3 regions of the Pseudoalteromonas sp. Z9A6 genome follow, and region 2 is predicted to be linked to each of the others. Evidence: predicted binding sites of a transcription regulator. Region 2 holds the regulator's gene; each other region holds the start of a gene.
The links. The regulator sigma-54, encoded in region 2, starts transcription at its own class of promoters, with help from an activator protein. The targets are predictions, from matches to a motif close to GTTGGCACGNNNNTNGNNT.
Positions count from the first base shown of each region.

Region 1: GQR53_RS09300 (hemerythrin domain-containing protein) is a predicted target of sigma-54. The motif match lies at 2,556-2,574, and genes of this name have one in related genera.
Region 3: GQR53_RS10970 (EF-hand domain-containing protein) is a predicted target of sigma-54. The motif match lies at 5,018-5,036, and genes of this name have one in related genera.

Region 1 covers NZ_WTKZ01000019.1:8,725-16,508, reverse strand. Annotated here, with positions in the region: gene GQR53_RS09310 (TonB-dependent receptor) at 1-1,165, opposite strand, end outside; gene GQR53_RS09305 (hypothetical protein) at 1,583-1,996, shown strand; gene GQR53_RS09300 (hemerythrin domain-containing protein) at 2,091-2,516, opposite strand; gene GQR53_RS09295 (hypothetical protein) at 2,863-3,117, shown strand; gene GQR53_RS09290 (hypothetical protein) at 3,177-3,431, shown strand; gene GQR53_RS09285 (DUF6500 family protein) at 3,461-3,679, shown strand; gene GQR53_RS09280 (GGDEF domain-containing protein) at 3,716-5,635, opposite strand; gene GQR53_RS09275 (RluA family pseudouridine synthase) at 5,812-7,467, opposite strand; gene poxB (ubiquinone-dependent pyruvate dehydrogenase) at 7,783-7,784, shown strand, end outside.
Region 2 covers NZ_WTKZ01000009.1:5,973-13,756, forward strand. Annotated here, with positions in the region: gene rapZ (RNase adapter RapZ) at 1-782, opposite strand, end outside; gene ptsN (PTS IIA-like nitrogen regulatory protein PtsN) at 801-1,253, opposite strand; gene hpf (ribosome hibernation promoting factor) at 1,258-1,545, opposite strand; gene GQR53_RS05395 (RNA polymerase factor sigma-54) at 1,572-3,071, opposite strand; gene lptB (LPS export ABC transporter ATP-binding protein) at 3,141-3,866, opposite strand; gene lptA (lipopolysaccharide transport periplasmic protein LptA) at 3,863-4,408, opposite strand; gene lptC (LPS export ABC transporter periplasmic protein LptC) at 4,398-4,952, opposite strand; gene kdsC (3-deoxy-manno-octulosonate-8-phosphatase KdsC) at 4,949-5,500, opposite strand; gene GQR53_RS05420 (KpsF/GutQ family sugar-phosphate isomerase) at 5,501-6,472, opposite strand; gene GQR53_RS05425 (calcium/sodium antiporter) at 6,476-7,444, opposite strand; gene GQR53_RS05430 (ATP-binding cassette domain-containing protein) at 7,700-7,784, shown strand, end outside.
Region 3 covers NZ_WTKZ01000025.1:5,836-13,619, forward strand. Annotated here, with positions in the region: gene fmt (methionyl-tRNA formyltransferase) at 1-785, shown strand, start outside; gene rsmB (16S rRNA (cytosine(967)-C(5))-methyltransferase RsmB) at 778-2,073, shown strand; gene trkA (Trk system potassium transporter TrkA) at 2,160-3,536, shown strand; gene GQR53_RS10955 (EF-hand domain-containing protein) at 3,604-3,819, opposite strand; gene GQR53_RS10960 (calmodulin) at 4,097-4,309, opposite strand; gene GQR53_RS10965 (EF-hand domain-containing protein) at 4,449-4,661, opposite strand; gene GQR53_RS10970 (EF-hand domain-containing protein) at 4,725-4,937, opposite strand; gene GQR53_RS10975 (flagellar brake protein) at 5,402-6,064, opposite strand; gene GQR53_RS10980 (TrkH family potassium uptake protein) at 6,109-7,560, opposite strand; gene GQR53_RS10985 (YigZ family protein) at 7,657-7,784, opposite strand, start outside.

The sequences.
Region 1 (7,784 bases), on a different contig from region 2:
CAAAAGCAAAAATTGTTTGCTGTTCGTTGCTCCATTGGTAAGTCAGTTCGGTACGGTTTTGCGCGGTATCGGCACCATCTATAATTTCAACAAAGCTATTTTGTGCAATTTCTTCGCGTTGTAAGTGCTGAAAATACGTAATATTTTTTATAGATGCATTGTTTGAAAGTTCACGCTTATAAATGCTGTGTAGTAAATAAGTAGTGGCTTCGTTTTGATTGTCAGGGTCGGTAAGTACTGTACTACGGTCTATTTTTACTTGCCCAGTAGGTGAAACAATAGAACCTGCCGTTGGAACTGAACTGCCATTGGCTTGCACGCCTTGGCCGGTAATATAAAGGCCATCATCAATTAAGGCTTGAGTAGGGCGGTTAATACCTGCGTTATCGGTAAATTCAACTTGGTATAACTCAAAGTTAATATCCCAGCTGCTCTTGTCATCAGGTAACACCTTAAGTGCTGCAAATAGGCTGTCGCTTTTCGTGCCCGAAAAGTCGTAGTAACTGCCGTTATCAATGTGTTCAGCGCTTACTCTAAAACCTACTTTGTCTTTTACTATAGGTGCACTGTAATCAACTAAAACGCTGTACTGATCCCATCGTCCTGCAGATACCGTTGCTTTGCCTTTACTGTCGTCAGTTGATGCTTTTTTAGAATGTAAGTTTACAAAACCACCGTTGCGTTGGCTTGAGCCAAATAATACCGGTGGCGCGCCTTTTACTACATCTATTTGTTCTATAGAGTTGAACGATAACGGCACGCCAAAGCCATTATTACCTGCTTGGCGGCGTGTACCATCTTGGAAAAGCTCACCTAGTTGCCCACGAATAGTAGGTAAACTTGGTGCCCCAAAACCACTGGCTGAATAGGTATTAGGGCTTACTGCAAGTACATCTTGTAAAGTCGTAATATTGAGTTGTTCTATTAACTCGCTTGAAATTGGTGTTACTGAACGAGCTATATCTCGTAGAGCTAAGTTGTCGCCAAAAGGGCCGTCTACAGTGGCATTTTTAACCGAAAGACCTTGAGATTTAATAACTTGGCTTGCCACCTCAATACGCTCAATTGCGCCTTCTTTTGCTGATTTTGATTCTTCGGCTGCAAAAGCATTAAGTGGTGTATTTAATATGGTGGCTAGGGAAAGTGCTAAATATGCGTGTTTCAAACGTTTTCTCTCTACGGTTAAAATGTTGTTGGCGATAAAGACCGAAAGGATTAAAAATAACTTTCAGTAAAATTTTGATTCTTTTTGTTTTTTAGAACATAACAAAACAGATGCATTACAAAGTTGGTAATTAAGTACTATTGTTTTATTAGTCGATAAAATATTAATAGGGCGATTGTATTAGAGTGAATGTAAATGTTTGCTTTTAATAGGATTTATTAATTATAGACTACTTTCAACCTGCTAACATTTTAAAAGAGTTAACTTTTATGCAGCATTTTTAAATTACTTAAATAAGCTTCACTTTTAGTACAGCATGGCTTAACTAATGAATTTAATTAAAAATTTTTGAAATAAAAATAACTTATACGGTCTAGCTTACTTCTACGTTTATTAATATTCATTTAAGGAAATTTTATGACAGGTTCAATGAATTCTGATGTGCAAAACCGTTTGCAGTGGTCACTTTTATCTTTGCGTTTAGGCGTGTTTATTGTAATGGTTATGTGGACATTCGATAAGTTTGTTAATCCTGGGCATAGCGCACGTATTTTTGAACATTTTTACGGTATTAGTGGCTCTACAGATATAGTGGCTTACATTATTGGTGCGGTGCAGTTAGTGCTTGTTTTAGCATTTTTAGCAGGTATTAAAAAGCGTATAACGTACGGTATCATTTTTGTAATGCATGGTTTATCTACACTTTCTTCGTACAACCAGTACATAGATGGCTTTAATAACTTATTATTCTTTACTGCATGGCCAATGTGGGCTGCGTGTTTTGCACTTTACTTATTACGCGACCAAGACGTGAAATTTACTGTAAAGTAATAAAGTACATGCAAAAAAATTGGTTATAAGCCATAGGGCTTATAACCAATAAGTACACAGGGAGTGTGTGGAAGTAGGTTTGCATGTTATGCAACTAATGCATTGCGTCGTTGTATTGCTCAGCAAGGCTCTCTTTTTGCCCTTCGGTAAGTGCTTTACCCGCTAATTGAAACACTTCGTGTTCTTCTTCACTTAAATGATGATGTACCAAATGGTGTAGCTTTTTAGCTGCAACTAACCATGCTGACGAGCTCATTTCGGTATCTTCAAGTTGTTCAATTAATTCATCAATTTCGTGATGTTCAGCTACGCTGTGGCGCGCTTTTTCATGAGTTAAGTCATCAAACATAAGTGGGTTATAAAAGTAACGTTCTTCAAATTTTGCGTGATTTTCTAATTCTGTTTTTAGCTCATCCATTAGCGTGTGGCGCTGCTCTGTGTCGCCGTGTGTTTGAATAAGCGCATCTACCAATTCTCGTTGTTTGTCATGGTCATGACGTAGTGCTTCAAAAATATTCATAACTAGTCCTTTTACAATTTATTTGCTTATATCATTAACTAGCAAACTAAATGCCAAATATTAAGTTATTGTATTTTAATAAATTTAATTTAATTTTTTATTCTTTGGCTGCGATCACTGTAAATTTTACAGTGATATGAATGCAATAATTTCAGGCTTTTGCGTAGTTCAATTATAAAAGTGAGTATAAATTCCTACAGAACCTTACAAATATTTACTGGTTGTTTATTTTATTGCAGTGATAAAGTAACAGCGTTATTTAGGTACAACCTATATGTTACTCCCACATATAACATCAATCGGTATAAATGCAGGTAGCACGTTAACTTAATAGGATAGTTTAAGGATGAACATAAAAAGCCCCGTCGCCGCATTACTACTGTGCGCTTTACTGAGTGCATGTAGTACAGCCCCGCGTTCTGACTCTAACTTATGCATTGAAGAGGCTGAAATGGTTGATCGAAATGGCGCTCAAACAAGCTCACAGGTTTACAATCAATGCATTAGCGCACAAATTAAAAAGGATGAAAAAAATAACACTTTTTTTGATGCCATCGGTACGTTCTTTTTTGAATTTTTTGTAATGGTGGTAGAAAAGTAAATAGGCTAACTTGCAGCTGTAATTTAAAGTAAATAAGTTGCGTAAAAATAGGATTATTTATGAAGCAATTATTGATAGCAATTTCACTTTTTTTATTACTAAGCGCTTGTGCGGCGCAGCCTTACGCAGGCTCGGCAAAATGTATGGAACAAGCAGATATTGCATACGAAACCGATACACGTAAAAATGAGACATTAGATAATGAATGCAAAGCTGCAAAAGTAAATACGCCTAATAAAGAGCTTGAGAATCATGGCTTGGTTGATAGAAGCCTTTTACAGCTAATCGTTAGCTTTTTAAATGGCGTATTTTAATAGTAAAAGTATAATTAAATAAGGTATGTATGAGGGAAGAACTAAGAGCAAAAATAATTACTGTGTGCGATAAAAAAATAGCAGCTAAAGGCGAAAATGTAGGGCTTTCTTTTTATGCATTTTTTGCCAATAAAAACGACGACCCAGAGCTACTTATGGAGGCCGCTACTTGGTGGATACACACTCATAAATTAGATCATTTTGTAAAAGCACATAAAATTAAACAGATGGTTTTAGATGGACTTTAGTCAATTAACTGAGCAAGTACTTTTAGCTGTATTTATCTAATCAACAACGATTTGGTTTCTGCCGTTTTCTTTTGCTTTATAAAGTAATTTATCTGCATGCTTAATAAGAACATCTAGTGTGCTTTTTAAAGGGCTACTTACAGAGGCTCCCACACTAAAAGTGATTTTTGTATTACTAGGAAGGTCTTTTATATTACTACAATGCTCGGTAAACCTAGTGGCTAGCTGGTCAAATATATCTCGAATAGCTAGTTCGTCAACCGAATTTAGTGCAAACAACCATTCTTCGCCGCCGTAGCGGCCAAACTGATGATCACCACTTAGTGTTTCTTTTGCAGCCTTTGCAAAGGAAATAAGAACTAAATCTCCAACATCGTGACCAAATTGGTCGTTAACTTTTTTAAAGTAGTCTAAGTCAACAATTGCTATCGTCATTTTACCTTCATCAAGCTTTGCTTCTGCTGCGCGCATTATTCCTCTGCGATTAGGGCTATTTGTTAGATAATCTGTTAATGAAATATCGTGATATTTTTGACGTTGTCGAGCTTGCCGATAAAATAAAAATAATGAAGCAATCACTAAAATAAACGCAATAGCAGCGCTGAGTCGCCAAATTATTTTTTGTTGGTACTCTTCTTTAGCTTGTAGTTCACTAATGTCTTTTTCGTACTCTAGTTGCTGTATTTTTTCTTCTTTTTCTTTTACTTCAAACTGTACCTGTAGTGTTTTTATATTACTTTCACTGGTAGCTTCGTAGTGTTTTTTTGTATAAAGGAGCTTTTGTTCAATTGCTTCAAAAGCCTCGTTAGTGTAGTTAAGGCGTCGCTTTAGCTCATAGCGTTTACTTAAAAAATCGGCTTTATAAATACTGCGGCTGAATTTATCTAAGTTTAAAAATACCTCATCGTTTGCTTCATTTGCTTGATCAAGTAAATCTAGTTTTATATATATGTCAGCTAACAAAATGAGCGATGCGAGTTGCATGTCGTGTACACCTGCAGAACGAGCAAGCTCAATGTTCTCTTTAGTTAAAGTTAAAGCTTTATCGTAGTTTGCTTGTAAGTACTCAATGCTAGCAATTGAGTATTGGGCAAAGGTTAAGCCTTTTTGCATATTAGCTTTTTTAAAATAGAGCAATGCTTTGTCTAGGTATATTAAGGCATCTTTAGGTTTTTTTATCTCGAGCAATATATTGCCTAAACTCCAATATGCTTTTGCAGTAAAAAGCCCGTCTTGTGTTTGCTCATATGCCGCAACCGCTTTTTTTGCATAATATATGGCTTTGTCTTTTTCGTTTAGATAATTATATGCATCGGCTATTTTTCTAAAAAAGTATCCCTGAGATGCTGAGTCGTCATCTTTTAATGCTAATTCTAGCCCCTCTAGTGCAACATTTAGGGTCTTTTTCAATGCGTCTGTATCGGTGTAATAGTAAGCAAGTGCTCGTAAAATAATAATTTTTTCTTTAGATGAATGCTGTTGCAGGCTCTCTTCTAATTTTGTGGCTAGCTTGTGTGCTGGAGCTGGGTTTGCATCCCTCGCTAGAGACTTGAGTTGTGATTCGAGAAATAATAAATATACACTTTTTTGGTTTGGTAACTCTTTGTTCTTTAAGTAATAGGATAAGTGAGTATTTAACGCTGCGTATTTTTCTTGTCTAAAAAGTAACTCCGCATACAAAGCGGCCGCTTCTAAATGAAGCTTTTCCCAATTTTGATCTTTGCTTATTTTAAACGCTTGAGTGAGTTTGTCTCCATTTTGAAGATAGTCTAATTCATTTAGTTTTATGTTATTGATGAGAGTTTGAGTTGTGTCAAAGTCTAGCGCATGTGAAGTTGCATTTAATGAATCGCCGTTAGCAGAGGCAAGTTTACTAAAAAGTAAAAATAAAAGAAGAACAATATACTTTGCCCATAAAGTATTACCTAAAAGCTTTATTTGTGTATTGTTAGCCATGTTAATCCTTTGCTGATTTATTTTTATTATTGAAATACTTATTCACAGTGCTTAATAAACTTGGGTTTGAACAGTTTTTATACTTCTCATTGAAAAAATAAGACCACAAACGATATCAATTTAATTAATAAAAACAAACACATTGTATAATATAGTCGCTGTAGTTATGGGTTTTATTAAAAATCAGCGGCTACTTCAAACTCTAATCGCTCGAGCGTAATAGGGTGAGTAAATGCTAAGTATTCTGCATGTAAATGTAATCGTTCGGCTTTTTGCCCGTAATGTGTGTCGCCTATAATTGGCATGTTTAAACCTAAGCTGTGCGCACAATGCACTCTTAATTGATGAGTTCGCCCTGTTTTAGGGTATAACTGTAATCGGGTAATATTGTTGTTACGCTCTAAAACCTGCCAGGTAGTAAGTGATGGCTTACCGTGTGTGTAACACACCATTTGGCGCGGTTTATCATCAAAGTCGAGCACTAAGGGTAAATCAATTACTCCGCTATCCTCAGCTACGTTACCATTAACTAATGCGACATAACGTTTATCTATGGTGCGTTCAATAAACTGCTTTTGCAGTGCTTTGTGCACGCGTTTATTAAGTGCAATCATCAATAACCCAGAAGTCGACATATCTAATCTGTGTACAATTAGTGGGCCTGATGCCTCTGGAAACTGCGTTTTGATTCGCATATAAACTGAGTCATCAATATTAACGCCAGGCACTGATAAAAACTCAGCGGGCTTATTTACCACAAGTAAGTCGTCATCTTTATAAACAATACTTAAATCTTTACCCTGAGCTGGGTTGATAAGTAGCGGGTTATCTTCAACCATTAAACCCTTTAGCATGTGCCCAAGTATTGGTTGGCATTTACTGTAACAAGAAGGGTAGTAGTTTTTATGCTGCCTAATTGCTGATTTAGGTGCTGCTCCCCACCAAAACTCTGCCATAGCAAGTGGCTTTAAGTCATGTTTATAGGCGTATTGTAATAATTTAGGCGCTGCACAATCGCCAGCACCCGAAGGAGGAGTGTGCTCAGGTAATGCTGCGAATATGGCATTTAAGTCTGTAGTTTCACCATTTGCATTTAAAAATTGGTACTGCGCAAATAACTTTTTTTGTAAGCTTTTAGAAAGCGTTTTACGGCGCTTTTTTAAATGAGCAATTTCATCAGAAATATTGATGTGTGTTTGCTGCAGTGACTCGATTATATTTTGCCAATAGGCTTTAAGTGCCAGCAGTTGCTTTTTTTCTACGATACTTTGCCCTGCAAGCTTATTTTTTAACTGCTCAAAATCACTTTCGCTAAGCTCTAATTCGCCTTCGGTACGTTGTATTTTACGTTGCTGACGACCGGCTTGCATTACTGCCTGTTGGGCTAATAGTGCTTGCTGGTAGCTTTGTGTTGCATCATCAAGTTTGCTATTAACTTCAAGCAGTTGTTCATTATTTTCTAATTGCTCAATTTGAGCATTAATATCGTTAATTATTTTACTTTGAGCCAAATAGGTATCGTCTTGCAGCTGCATACTAGAAACAGGCGGCACAAAGCTAATATTGCCTTTATCACCTTCAATTTGCCCCGAATAAGCGCTTAAAAAGCCTAATTGTTGCTTAGCATTTTGCACCACTAAAACCCCAAACATTTTACCTGCATTTTCTGCTTTTAAATGCGTTAACGTTTCAAGTTGTTGCTGTAATTGTTTTGTGGCTGCTACAGCTAATGGTTGCGGCTCGTAATAAAAAGGGAAAGTAAACTTTTCAGGAAGCGCGAGAGCATCAATATTTTGAGAAAATAATGTAAAGCAAGAAGCAGAATTTGGCATAGAAGTAAGAGAAAAGCATTCAGTAAAATAATTGAGCGCATAATAACATATTCATAGTTAAGCCACTAAAAATCTCGCACCCGCATATTCATAAACACTTTAAAGCGGACATTCATGTTTTATGTATCAGTATGGGGCGCAGCAGACTTAGGCGTTTGTTAGTAAAGTCTCAGTAGTAATATATCTATCATTATCAAAATATTTAAGCTTATCGATTCTCAATAATTGAGCGCATTTCGAAACGACGACTTACCTGATAGATCAGAGACGAAAAATCAATTTACAGAATAACTGAATATTTAGGAGTTCTATATTAT
Region 2 (7,784 bases):
ATAGTTTGCGCTAAATACACAGAGCGATGTTGCCCGCCTGTACACCCAATAGCAATGGTTAAATAACTGCGGTTATTTCGTTCTAAATGTGGTAACCACGTTTGTACAAATGTTTGAATTTGCCATGTGAATTTTTGCACTATGCTGTGATTAGCTAAATAGTCTTTAACCGGTTGATCTAACCCATTTAAAGGCTTTAACTCTGGTTCCCAGTGTGGATTTGGTAAAAAGCGTGCATCAAATACGTAGTCTGCTTCTTTTGGTATACCGTGTTTAAAACCAAATGATTCAAATGTGACAATCAGTTGCTTATCTTTTTTACCTAAAATCTTTTCACGAATAGATTCAGCGAGTTGATGAACACTTAAATCAGTCGTATCTATCATAAAGTCGGCGCGAGTGGTTAATACATCAAGTAATTCTTTTTCTTTTTTGATGGCTAAATCAAGGGGCAACGAGTCTATTGATAGTGGGTGTAATCTGCGTGTTTCAGAAAAGCGTTTGATCAATGTCTGATCGTCGCTATCTAAATAAAACAACGTAGGGTTTGCAAAGCCAGGCAAGTATTCAAGAATATCGTTAAATTCATCTTGTTCTTTAGGGATGTTGCGCACATCTATGCTAACAGCAATTTTATCGTAGCTATCAGACACACTGCGAACTAATGAAGGTAGTAGGTTTACTGGAATATTATCTACGCAATAATAACCTAAATCTTCTACAATGCGCAAAGCAACCGACTTTCCAGAACCAGAACGGCCGCTTATGATAATTAACTCCATTTAACACCCTTTATAAAACTATGATTGATCGACAATAACTTGGTAAAGCTCAGTATCAGATTTTGCACTGCGTAACTGTTTACAAAAATCTTTGTTGTTTAGTTTATCAGCAATGGTTGCTAGAGTCTTTAAGTGCTGCTGGTTATCGCCATCTGGTACGATGAGTGCGACAAAAATATCAACAGGGCGATTATCGATTGCATCAAAGTTTATTGGAGTTTCGCTAACGAGCACTAAAGCCAAAGGCTCTTCTGCACCGCTCATTCTTCCATGAGGAATAGCAATGCCACGCCCTATACCTGTACTACCTAATTTCTCTCTGCTCATTAAAGCGTTAAGAATATCTTGTTGCGGTAAATACGGAAGTTTGTCGTGAGCAAGTTCGCTAATGAACTCTAAAATTCTTTTTTTGCTATTAAAAAGGACCGCAGCTTTGCTGCAGTCCTGGCATATAAGTGAACTTAATTTCATCATATTAGTGTCGAGCAAGCTTCTCTTTGTGTTTGATTACTTGGCGATCGAGCTTGTCGATCAACGAGTCAATAGCGGCATACATATCTTGATGTTCTGTAGAGGCAAATAGCTCAGCACCGCTTACGTGTATTGTGGCTTCTGCTTTTTGATTTAATTTTTCTACATCGAGAATGACATGAACATTATTAATATGATCAGAGTGTCTTTCAAGCTTCGCAAATTTAGTATTAATATAGTCTCTTAGTGAATCGGTTAATTCTACGTGACGACCAGTTAAGTTTAGTTGCATAAGCATTACCCTCTTAGTTTAGCGTCTTAAATCAGACTTTTACGCTGATTTGACGGTGGAATAGCAAGAGATTCACGGTATTTTGCGATTGTACGTCTTGCTACTTTAATTCCTTGCTCAGCCAATATATCCGCTATTTTGCTATCACTCAATGGTTTTGCTGAGTTTTCTGCTGCGATTAATTTTCGGATAAGCGCACGTATTGCTGTAGATGAACATTCACCACCGTTTTCAGTACTTACATGGCTTGAGAAAAAATATTTAAGCTCAAATATACCACGGGGTGTATGCATGTACTTTTGAGTAGTCACACGCGAAATTGTCGATTCGTGCATTTCTACCATTTCAGCGACATCATTTAAAACCATTGGTTTCATGGCTTCAGGGCCATGTTCAAAAAATCCTTGTTGTTGCTTAACAATACAATTAGTAACTTTTAATAGCGTGTCGTTTCTACTTTCTAAGCTTTTAATAAACCATTTAGCTTCTTGTAAATGTGAGCGAATAAACTGGCTGTCGCCACTTGATTTTACAGTGCGAGACATTGCCGCGTATTGGCTATTAACACGAATTTTAGGCATGCTATCTGGGTTTAATTCGACAACCCAGCGACCTTTAATTTTTTTAACTGACACATCAGGAATAACATACTCAGATTCTTCCCTTACAATAGTATCTGCAGGTTTTGGGTTGAGAGTATGTATTAGTGTCATCACTTCTTTAAGCTCTTCTTCTTTAAGCTTAGTTTTTTTCATTAATGTACGATAGTCGCGAGCTGCTAATAGATCAATATGCTCGGTTAAAATCATTTTCGTTTCATTAATGTAAGGTGTTTCTTTATCAAATTGATTAAGCTGAATACACAAACACTCTTGTAAACTACGTGCAGCAATACCAACAGGATCAAACAGTTGAATGCGTTTTAATACCGCTTCAATTTCATCAAGTTCGACTTCGTTATCATCTTCGTTTTCTTGATTAAAGCTTTCTAAAATTTCTTCGCAACTGAGAGTTAAAATACCTGAATCATCGACGGCCTCTACAATCGCAATCGCGATGGCTTCATCGGTAGGGCTAAATGGCGTTAGTTGTAATTGCCACATTAAATACTCATGGAGCGTTTCAGTAGAGGCGCCTTGGTATATAGATTCGTCTTCAGGCATTGGACCTGATGAGGCTGCTGGGGCGGCACTCATGTACTCATCCCAACTAACATCCATAGCCATGTCGTCACTTAGCGTGTCTTTTGCAAGTGCTTCACCAGTATCTTGTTCGTATTCGCTCGGAGCATCATCAGCAGATGCGCTAACAGTTATGTCATCGGTATCAGCTTTTTGCTCGTTTTTACCAGCAGCGTCTTCAGAATAGTCTGCCTCTTCAACCTCTAATAGTGGATTACTGTCGAGAGCTTCTTGTATTTCTTGCTGGAGATCCAATGTACTGAGTTGCAACAAACGAATAGCTTGTTGCAACTGTGGAGTCATTGTAAGTTGCTGGCCCATGCGCAGCTGTAGTGATTGCCTCATGTATCTCTAACAATCCTTTTATGTTGTTATAATTAATACTAGCAGATGCTTAAAGACATGGCGTAAATGTTACAGCCTAAATTGCTCGCCTAAGTAAACATCGCGTACTGTTTTATCATTTAATACGTGTTCTGGAGTACCTGATGCAATCAGCTCCCCATGAGAAACAATGTAGGCTTTTTCACAAACATCAAGGGTCTCTCTTACGTTATGGTCGGTAATTAATACACCAATCCCACGATTTTTAAGATGTTCTATTATTTTCTTTATATCTAATACCGAAATAGGGTCAACACCGGCAAACGGTTCATCCAGTAATATAAATTTAGGATCTGCTGCCAGTGCTCGTGCTATTTCTACACGACGACGCTCTCCACCCGATAATGCCATACCTTGGCTATCACGAATGTGTTGTATGCTAAATTCATCTAATAAGTTATTGAGCGTGTCTTCTCTGGCTTGTTTATTTAGTTCTTTGCGCGTTTCTAAAATGGCCATTAAGTTTTGATAAACAGTCAGCTTTCTAAAAATCGATGACTCTTGTGGTAAGTAGCCTATGCCTAATCTAGCACGACTATGCATAGGTAAAAGAGTAATATCGTTATCATCAATAGATATTTTACCTTTGTCGCTAGGAACAAGCCCTACAATCATATAAAAAGTCGTTGTTTTACCAGCACCGTTAGGGCCAAGTAAGCCAACTATACTGCCAGCTTGTACTTCAAGGCCGACGTTTTTTACAACTTCACGACCTTTATAGCTTTTTGCCAATAGTTCTGCTTTTAATGTGCTCATGGTTGACCTTTATCGCCTTTTTTACTTTTTTTAGTTTCGATCGGTACTAAAATTGTGTGAACGCGGTCAGTTGAGTTTTCATCTTTTTCGGCACTGATGAGCTGCTGCTCTATGTCGTAGGTAATGCTTTTAGCATTTATTTTTTGTCCGGCTTGCGATACTTGTGCATTACCAACAAGCGTTAAAAAACGCTTAGATACATCATAACGTACTTCGTCAGCACTGGCGCTCATAGTCGTGCCGTCTGATTGCTTTTCTTCAAAGTGCGCAGGGCTACCTGTGGCAATTAATAATTGTTTATTATCACCAAGTTCATCACGTTTGTGTACTTCGAGGCGATCGGCTGTAATGCGGCGATTACCGTGAATAATCTCAACGTTTTTCTCAAAAATACCCACATTAGCTTTCAATTGACCTTCTTGCTTGTCGGCACTTATTGAAATTTGATTGGCAGCAGGTTGCGTGTTTTGCTCTGCAGCACTACTATTAAACGCTAGTATAAGTGTAGGAATTATAAGTGATTTTAATATTTTATTGGTCATAGTATATGGTTCGCGTATGGTTAATTAGTTTTATCACTTCGGCTTTTAAGTCGGCTTCTAGGCCTTTACCGGTGATTTTTAAATTGGGTCCAGTGATGATGACGGGTTGCTCCGAACGCATTGTTAATAGCTTTATATCAACCTGAATATTATCAGCATTGATTTTGTCTATCATGGCGTTATCGGTTAAATTTTTGGCAACCACATTACCTTCTAAAATTAATTGTTTATCTTCGTATAATGTTGCTTCGTCTGCATTTATTTGCCACGTTTGTTGTTCGTTATATAAAGTAAAAATGGGTTTTTCGAAAAACGTGAAACCTAATTGCTGGTATAGCTCCATTTTAGCCGCAGTGACTTTGTGGCTAATTTTACCTTGCTCATCATAGGCTGTCTGTTTGAGCTCAATAGCTATGTAATCAGGCTTAGCAATAACTTCAGGCTCAGCCTGAGGCACAATATTTGTTTGTGCAAAATAAGGGTACCAAAGCCAAACCATACAGCTAATGAATAAAACGCTTAATATTATGCGCGCTGCATTCATGAACTAGTGCCTTGTGTAGTCAATGCTTTACCATTTTCAAGCATGAGCAAATCGGTGAGTTCTCTCACAGCACCAAAACCACCAGGCATTTGCGTTACATAGTGTGACAAACGCTTAATAAGTGGGTGGGCATCATTTACTGCAACGGCAAAGCCTACTAACTCCATAACAGGCATGTCAGGACCGTCATCACCAATATAAGCAATTTGTTCATCGCTAAGGTTGAGTTTATCTTTTAATTCTTGATAGGCAATGAGCTTATTTTCTTGGCCTTGATAAATATGCTGTACGGTTAAGCTGCTCATACGTTGTTGTACTATCTGTGAATGACGACCAGTAATAACAGCTACTTCAAAGCCACTGTTTATAAGTGCTTTAATGCCAAAACCATCTTTTGTATTAAATGCTTTTAGCTCTTCACCTTGATTGCCAAGGTAAATACGGCCATCAGAAAATACACCATCAATATCGCATATAAGTAGTTTTACTTTTTTAGCGCGTGCTTTTGCATCATCGCTCAGCGGTTGATAGAGTTCTTCAAATTGCATTTATAACACTCCTGCTTTCAATAGGTCTTGCATATTTAATGCGCCAATAGGTTGGTTTTTCTCATTGACGACGATTAGGCCATTTATACGTTTACGTTCCATAATATTGAGCGCTTCAGCGGCTAAAATATCTTGCGTAGCTGTAGTGCATGACTTAGTCATAACAACATCTATTTGTGTTGTATGAATATCAATTCTTTGTTCTAAAATGCGACGTAAGTCACCATCGGTAAATAACCCTACGAGTTGCTGATTTTCACCAACAATGGCTGTCATACCTAATCCTTTAGCTGACATTTCTATTAGAGCATCTTTAACTGTTTGTGAAACATCAATAATAGGTGTATTTGCGCCGCTGTGCATAACATCTTTTAAAGTAAGTAATAAGCGCTTGCCTAAACTACCACCAGGGTGAGATAGCGCGAAGTCATCAGCTGTAAAGCCGCGAGCCTCTAATAATGCAACTGCCATGGCATCGCCCATCGCAAGCGTTGCAGTGGTACTTGATGTAGGGGCTAGACCCAATGAACAAGCTTCTTTTTCTACTTTAATGCACACATGTACATTAGCAAGGGTTGCCATTGTTGATTGTGTATTGCCAGTCATCGCTATCATTTTGGCACCAAGTCGTTTTAAAACCGGAATGATATTTAAAACTTCGCTGGTTTCCCCTGAATTAGAAATAAGCATAACCACGTCATTTTTAGTGATCATACCTAAATCACCATGACTTGCTTCACCAGGGTGAACAAAAAACGCAGGGCTGCCAGTGCTTGCAAGGGTTGCCGCTATTTTATTGCCAATATGGCCTGATTTTCCCATGCCAATAACAATAATACGGCCTTCACAGTCGTACATTAATTGGCACGCGTTATGAAAATTTTCATCTACATATTGTGCAATATCACTAAGTGCTTGGCGCTCAACATCTAAAACGCGAAGGCCTTGTTCAATAAAGTTTAGCGTTGCCATCATTTACCCTACTTGACTAAAAATATACCCTTGGTAACCCAAAAACGCTATTAGCAATAAGCCACCTTCTACCCTATTGATACGCTGGGTGCCTCTAAAGTTCAATGACATAATAATAAGAGCAAGTGTTGCACCAATCATAATTAATATATCTCGGCTTACTAACGATGGATCAATTGCTGAAGGATTAATAATACCTGCTAGAGGTAATACAGCTAAAATATTAAATATGTTTGATCCAACAATATTACCTAGTGCTAAATCATCTTCATTTTTAAGTACACCTGCAACCGAGGCGGCAAGTTCCGGCAAGCTAGTACCAATGGCAATAATTGTTAAACCAATGACTAAGTCGCTTAAGCCGAAGTATTTAGCAATATCAACAGCTGAGCCGATTAAAAAATGAGAACTAACCGGCAAGAGTATCATGCCGACAATTAACCAAAATACCGCTTTTTTAGTAGGTACATCGTTTGGTACATCGTCGCAGGCTTCTGAGACAAATGGGTCATCTTGGTTTTTTGCACGCATAGATACAATGATTAACCCACCGATGAATACGATAAAGCCAACTAAAAGCGCAACACCTTCACTAAATGAAAAGTAGTTATCTGAGAACACATACCAAGTAGCTAAAGATACGAGCATCACTAATGGCATTTCACGTTTTAACGTACTAGATGAAACTGAAAGAGGGCGAAATAGAGCAGTGATACCTAACACAAGTAAAATGTTTGTAATATTAGAGCCAACAGCATTGCCAACGGCTGTGTCGGTTTTGTTAGCCAAAGCGGCAGAGGCTGAAACCATCATTTCAGGGGCTGAAGAGCCCATGGCTACAACGGTCAAACCAACAATAAGTGTAGGTACACCAAAGTTTTTAGCAAGAGCCGCAGCCCCATAAACAAACCTATCGGCACTCCAAACAAGAGCTGCAAAACCAAGAATTAAAATAACAAACGAGGTAACCATTGTGTTAAGCCAGTTATACAAAATACGGATGGCGCGAATAGTAACAAAAGCCAAGATGAAAGTATAAATAAAAGAGTAAGGTCAACTAGGTAACAATGTTGCTTTTAAACAGCTAATTTAAAAATTTAAGCCGGGGTTAAGCTGTTTTAAGCGAGTCTTATAATCCTTTTCATGGGTGTATTACAAAATCTTACGAATTGTTTTTTCCATCTTTGACAAAAAAGCTTTAAAATAGGGGCACTAGTGAACATTTTTATGGAGAGCGACTTGTCGCAATCAATAGTAGAAGTCAAGGATGTTAGCTTTTCGAGAGGCAATAGAACCATATATAAAAATATGA
Region 3 (7,784 bases), on a different contig from region 2:
TTGAGCACAATTTACCGGTTTTTCAGCCACAGTCATTAAAAAATGATGAAGCACTAGCTGAGCTAACAAGCTTAAATGCCGACATTATAATTGTTGTAGCATATGGCTTAATTTTACCTAAAGCTATTTTAGAAGCGCCACGTTTAGGTTGTTTAAATGTGCATGGCTCTATATTACCGCGCTGGCGCGGTGCTGCACCTATTCAACGCGCAATTTGGGCAGGTGATGAACAAACCGGCGTAACAATAATGCAAATGGATGAAGGGCTAGATACCGGCGATATGCTACATATAAGCCGCTGCCCTATTAGCACAACAGAAACTAGCGCAAGCTTATATACAAAGCTTGCTGAGCTAGGTCCAGATGCGTTAATTGAAACCATTAATAAATTAGCTAATGGTGAGATCACCCCTGAACCTCAAAACGATGAACTTGCTAACTACGCTAAAAAGCTTTCTAAAGAAGAAGCTGATATCGACTGGTCCATGAGTGCGCTTCAAATCGAGCGAAACATTCGCTCTTTTAACCCGTGGCCAATGTGCTTTACCCAAATGGGTGGGCAAACAGTAAAGATTCATCAAGCGCAGGTTATGCTGCAATCAGGTGATCCTGGGCAAATTTTATCAAGCGACAAAAATGGCGTAGTAGTGGCGTGTGGCGAACACGCTTTATGTATTACGCAATTACAGCCGCAAGGTAAAAAACCAATGGCAATTAACGACTTTTTAAATGGTCGTAGTGACTGGGTTACTCCTGGCACAATATTAGGCGAAAACAATGAGTAATGTTCCAAACGTACGAGCGCTTGCCGCTGAAACTTTATATAACGTAGTTGATAAAGGCGCATCGCTTAATCAAGAACTTCCATTTGCAAGCCAAGGCTTGCCGCCTAAAGATAAAGCGTTGCTACAGCAAATTTGTTATGGCGTTTTACGCTACTTACCGAGCCTTGAAAATTACTGCCAACACTTAGTAGAGCAGCCATTAAAAGGTAAACGTAGAATATTTCAGTTTTTATTATACGTAGGTATTTATCAACTGCAGCATATGCGCGTACCACCTCATGCTGCCATTTCAGAAACGGTTAACGCACTGGCTCAACTACGCGCTTTAGGATTAAAAGGGCTGATAAACGCCATTTTACGTAGCTTTCAGCGTCAACAAGCTGAGCTTGAAGAAAAAGCGAAGCTTATTCCGGTATGTTTATACAACCATCCAAATTGGTTTATTAAACAGGTGCAAACAGCCTACCCAGATAGCTGGGAAGCACTACTTGAAGAAAACCAGCAACAAGCGCCAATGTGGCTTCGTGTCAATCAAGCCCAATTTAGCACGCAAGAATACAGCGACATGCTTAGCGCTAACGATATTGAACACACCTTAAACCCTGATTTTATTGATGGGATTAAACTTGCCAAACCACGTGATGTATTTTCGTTGCCTGAGTTTGATACAGGTGCATGTTCAGTACAAGATGCTGCTGCACAGTTGGCAGCCCGCTTTTTAGAACCTAAAGCAGATGACTATATTTTGGATGCCTGCGCAGCACCTGGCGGTAAAACATGTCATATTTTAGAGCTTGCTGATGCAGATGTACTTGCACTTGATAGCGACTCAACTCGCCTTGAACGTGTTAAGCAAAACTTAACTCGCATTGGCTTAGGTGCAGACCTACAATGTGGCGACGCATCACAACCACATACATGGTGGGATGAAAAATTATTTGATCGTATTTTACTTGATGTGCCTTGTTCGGCCACTGGTGTAATTCGCCGTCACCCTGACATAAAATGGTTACGTCGCGCATCAGACATCGAAGACTTAGCTAAGTTACAAAGCGATATTCTTGATAGCATTTGGCCACTGTTAAAACCAGGTGGCACATTGGTATATGCTACGTGTTCGGTTCTTCCACAAGAAAACCAACAGCAAGTTGCTAAGTTTTTAGCTAATAATGATGATGTAGAACATATACCTCTACACGAAAACGATACCGTAACAACGCCAGGTTTGCAGTTACTGCCCGGTGAAAGTGATGGATTTTATTACGCTAAGCTAGTTAAAAAAGCCTAATAGCCGTACACTAAATAGTTAGCCATTTATGAAACATTAAATGGCTATTTTTTTAATTAAATTATGATCAATACCACGGGTAAATAATGAAAATAATTATACTCGGTGCCGGGCAAGTTGGTGCTACGCTTGCTGAAAACTTAGTTGGCGAACAAAACGAAATTACCGTTGTTGATATAGACGGTAACCGATTACGTGAACTTCAAGATAAGTACGACTTACAAGGGGTTATGGGCCACAGCGCGCATCCTGATGTATTACGCCGTGCAGGTGCTGAAGATGCCGATATGATTATTGCGGTAACCAGTTCAGATGAAGTGAACATGGTTGCATGCCAAGTGGCGTACAGTATTTTTAAAACGCCCACTAAAATTGCCCGCATTCGCTCAGAGCAATATTTAAAGTACCGCGAAAAACTATTTCAAAACGATGATTTACCAATCGATCATTACATTGCTCCCGAAGCACTGGTCACTAAGTATATTCGCCGTTTAATTGACTACCCTGGTGCTCTGCAAGTATTGCAGTTTGCTGATGGCATGCTCTCGTTAGTAGCCGTAAAAGCTTACTATGGCGGTTTACTTGTAGGTTATGCGTTATCTGCACTTAAAGAGCATATTCCTAATGTAGAAACCCGTGTTGCAGCTATTTATCGTCAAGGTAAAGCAATAAAACCATTGGGTACCACCGTTATTGAAGCCGATGACGAAGTGTTTTTTATTGCCGCTACAAAACATATACGCGCAGTAATGAACGAGCTACAAAAACTAGAGCGTTCTTACAAAAAAATTATGATAGCTGGTGGCGGTAACATTGGGGCAGGCCTTGCCCGCTCACTTGAAAAAAACCACACGGTTAAATTAATTGAACGCAGTAAAGAGCGTGCCGAGCAACTCTCGGAAATGCTCGATAACACGGTCGTTTTTTGTGGTGACGCATCTGATCAAGAACTGCTCTCAGAAGAGCATATTGAACAAGTAGATGTGTTTATTGCCGTAACCAACGACGATGAAGCAAACATTATGTCAGCCATGCTTGCAAAACGTATGGGCGCACAAAAAACCATGGTGCTTATCCAGCGTGGTGCTTACGTTGATTTGGTACAAGGCGGCGAAATAGATATTGCCATATCGCCGCAGCAAGCCACTATATCGGCATTGCTTACTCATGTACGCCGTGGTGATATTGTTAATGTGTACTCATTACGCAAAGGTGCAGCAGAAGCAATTGAAGCCGTTGCTCATGGCGATGAAAACACTTCAAAAGTGGTTGGCCGTGCTATTGCCGACATTAAACTCCCTGCTGGTACTACTATTGGCGCAATAGTACGTAACGACGATGTACTGATAGCCCACGATGATACAATTATTATGTCGGGCGATCATGTCATTATGTTTCTAATCGACAAGAAACACATTACCGTTGTAGAAAAGCTATTCCAGGTAAGTGCTATATTCTTATAATTATTTGGCATAAACGCAAAAAAGCCGCTGACTAAGGCGGCTTTAGTGGAGTATCTTCGAATATTGATTACTGTACCTTTGAAAACTCTTCTTTAGAGATTTCACCATTTCCATCAGTATCTAAATCATCAAAAATCTTTACAAGCTGAGGGTTAACCTTTGCTTCTTCCATTGTAATCGCACCGTCGCCATCTGCATCAAAAGAGGCAAAGTCCACTGCTGCATATGCTGCTGATGAAGATGCTAAAACGATAACTGCAAGTGTTGTATTGAATGTTTTCATAATAATATTCCTAGTAATATGGGAAGTCCTTTTCAAAGATCCCTGACTGTGAAAAATGTTTAATCTGAAAAAGGTTAGTTAACCTGTACTCTGGTTAAGAGATTTACTAACGTATTGAATCATGGTGATATTTAAATTTATTTTCTCTAGCCAGAGATTTTCAGTGAAAACAAGGCGAATTTACGCGTCAATAGCTGGCCTATTGCAAGTAAATTCAACGCAGTTAGCGCTGAAAATAGCTGCTAGAGATAGATTTATTATCCAGAGTTCAGGTTAATTAGTAATTAGCAAACTCTTCTTTAGAAAGCTCGCCGCTACCGTCGGTATCTAGCTCAATAAACTCGGCCATTAAATCTGTATCAACTGCCGCTTCGCTTGGGCTAATTGTGCCGCTACCATCAATATCAAGGCTGTCAAAACCTGATGCTGCAAATGCAGCAGAAGAAGACGCTAGTGCTATAAGTGCTAATGCTTTATTTAAATTTTTCATAACTTAATCCTTCAATGTTCTATCAAAAAAATTGCTTCGTTTAACTTAAAACGTAATTTTTCACTTCCTTGTTATCCTCTTTCGTAAGCTCCCTTGCCTACTTAGGTTGTCTTTGGCAACTCAGGATAAATACTTTAAATTAAGCTTCTGAAAATTCTTCTTTTGATAACTCACCATTTTGGTCAGTATCAAGTTCTGAGAACATACTCATTAGCTTTGCATCTACTGATGCTTCTGCTTGGCTAATTGTGCCACTGCCATCTACATCTAATGTATCGAAATCTGTTGCTGCAAACGCGGCTGAAGAAGATGCTAGTGCCACAAGTGCTAATGCTTTATTTAATGTTTTCATAACGTGTATCCTTCAATTTTATGAGTAATGTGGGGCTCTTAGTAGCGCCCCAGAGTTTTAAGCTTATACTTGTGAAAACTCTTCTTTAGATAGTTCGCCGTCTTGGTCTGTATCAAGTTCAGAGAACATGCTCATTAATTTTGCGTCTACTGATGCTTCTGCTTGGCTAATTGTGCCACTGCCGTCTACATCAAGTGTGTCAAAATCTGTTGCTGCAAAAGCGGCTGAAGAAGATGCAATAGCGATAAGTGCTAAAGTTTTATTAATGCTTTTCATAATATGTATCCTTCAAATTTATGTGTGTGCGATTAAGTATTTCACTTTGAATCACGATTTCGTTCAGTACACCCTGACTATTACAACTTAAATGCCAACATTGAAAAGCCATTAACTTTCAATAAGTTAAAAATAAAACGTACAATAAGGAGGAATTTTCAGAGTCATTACTGTTGCCTTTTCGCAACACGCTTTAAAGGTGAAAAACTAAAGTCATTAAAAACAAATAGTTATGTTTATATAAAAAGATACATTTTAAAATGTAGAGCTATAAAAGGAGGGATTTTAAAAAATAATTAAGGTTAATTTTAACGAAGTAGCTATAACAACAAAAAAAAAGCCATAACAAAAAACACGTAAAACATTGTTTTATTTAAATAATATATTTAATTATATAAAAACAAAAAATACTTTATAAATACTCACGTAAAACGCCATTTTGTTGCAAATAAGCGAAAAACGATTTATTCAACGGTGGGCTCAAGCGCAGATGGGTCTATAAAATGCTCTTTCATAAAGGTTTTCATTTCATCCTCGCTTGCTAGTAGCTTAATTCCACAACGCACGCCTGCGACATGTTCCTTAGCACTGCAAATTTCGCCTTCAAAACTTTTATCGCTGCTATTGAGTATTACTGTGCATTGCATATCTTTAATATTTTCATCTTGCTGATCACCTCTAATATCAAACATTACTCCTGTTAGCGAAATGTCTTTAATGAGGCCTTCAAGTATTCTGTCGTCACTTAGCTTTAGCTTTGCAGGTAATAAGGTAGGTATACGCGTTTGCGAGCGCAGTGCAAATAACTGCACCTGCTTAGGATAGTTAATAAATATAAGCTTAGCCGGGTGAGACGCAACCGACATTATTTGTTGGCGAAACGCTATAACTTGCCCACCACTACCTTCAATTAATGCTCTAACAACAACCATTACACCATCACGTAAATAGTCACTACTAGCAGGTAAACGTCTAGAGTTTGGGTAATTTAAAATAATAAATTTATTTTCAAGCAAACCAACAAACTCGGTTTTTACACGTTTACTGTCGGTTGGGGTTAATATTTCTAAATCGACCAAACCACTTGTAGTTAGTTGATGTAATTTGTCTAGATTTGAAGTTGGCATATCCCTTTCCCACTAACTTGTATATTAAAATTTAAACGACTCGTTTATCCACGCCAAAAAGTAGGCGTAAATAACACTAATAAAGTAAATATTTCTAAACGACCAAACACCATTGCAATAGTAAGCAACCATTTAGCACCATCGGTTATAGCACCATAATGCGACGCTACATCTCCTAAACCAGGCCCTAAGTTATTTAAACAAGCCGCAGTGGCTGAGAACGCAGTTATGTTATCCATACCCGTGCCCATAAGCGCTAACATAATAATAATAAATACCAGCGCATAAGCAGAGAAAAAACCCCACACAGCTTCTACTACTTTATCTGGCAACGCCTTACGACCCAGCTTGATTGAATATATAGCACGAGGATGCACTAAACGATTGAGCTCACGCACACCCTGTAAATAAAGTAAGAACACGCGCACTACTTTCATGCCACCACCGGTAGAGCCTGCACAGCCACCAATAAAGCTCGAAAATATAAGTAAAATAGGTAAAAACAATGGCCATGTTGAAAAGTTATCCGTAGCAAAGCCTGCTGTTGTACTCATTGAAACAGCTTGAAATAACGCCTGATCGAGGGTTTCATCGCCATTAGCAAATATTTCGTTAGAGGAAAGTACGGTAAAACAAATAACCACCAGCGCTAATTGAATACACAAAAACACCTTAAACTCAGGATCTCGAATATAAACTTGTATGTTACGACTGGCCACTGCGGCGTAATGCAGGGAGAAGTTAACAGCGGCAATAATTAAAAAGAACACACAAATAAAGTTAATTACAGGGCTGTCGAAGTGCCCCATGGAGGCGTCGTAAGTAGAAAAACCACCTATCGCCACCGTTGAGAATGCATGACATATAGCATCAAACCACTCCATTCCTGCAGCCCAATAAGCCAGCATACAAGTAATAGTCAACGACACATAAATATACCAAAGGTGCTTTGCAGTATCGGCAATTCGCGGGGTCATTTTAGAATCTTTTACAGGCCCTGGTATTTCAGCGCGGTACAACTGCATACCACCAACACCTAGCATTGGGAGTATAGCAACAGCGAGTACGATTATACCCATACCGCCAAACCACTGGAGTTGCTGGCGATAAAACAATACCGACTTGGGTAAATACTCAATACCGGTAAGCACTGTAGCGCCGGTGGTTGTTAAGCCAGAAAATGCTTCAAATACCGCATCGGCGAGCGATAAGTTAGGTTCTTGTAAAAAGATAAGCGGCAAGGACGCAAACGCCCCAAGTACCAGCCAAAACAAAACAACAATTAAAAAGCCTTCACGTGCTTTTAAATCACCGTTTTCATGGCGGTTTGGGTAATAAGCCATCATGCCAATAACAACACTAAAGATAAATGCTAAAACAAAGGGAACACCACCACCGTCTTTGTATATTAAAGACACCAGTGCCGGAGGCACCATGGTAATACTAAACAGCGCAACAAGTTGGCCAAGAATTTTTATGATGGTACGAAATTGCATTTAGCTTGTCGCTTTTATTATTAGTAAATTCAGGCTGAGTAGTATCAACCAAATTAAATAGGGTCAGTATGCATTATATGCAATTTGTGTAGGTTATTACTCTTTAATAGTTAACTCAACTGCGCCGTGACTTAAATCAAAAATATCTTTGATTGCTTGCTTGGCTTCGCGGCTATCGATTGTAATCACCCACTCAATATTAGCAGTAAATTGCTTATCAATAT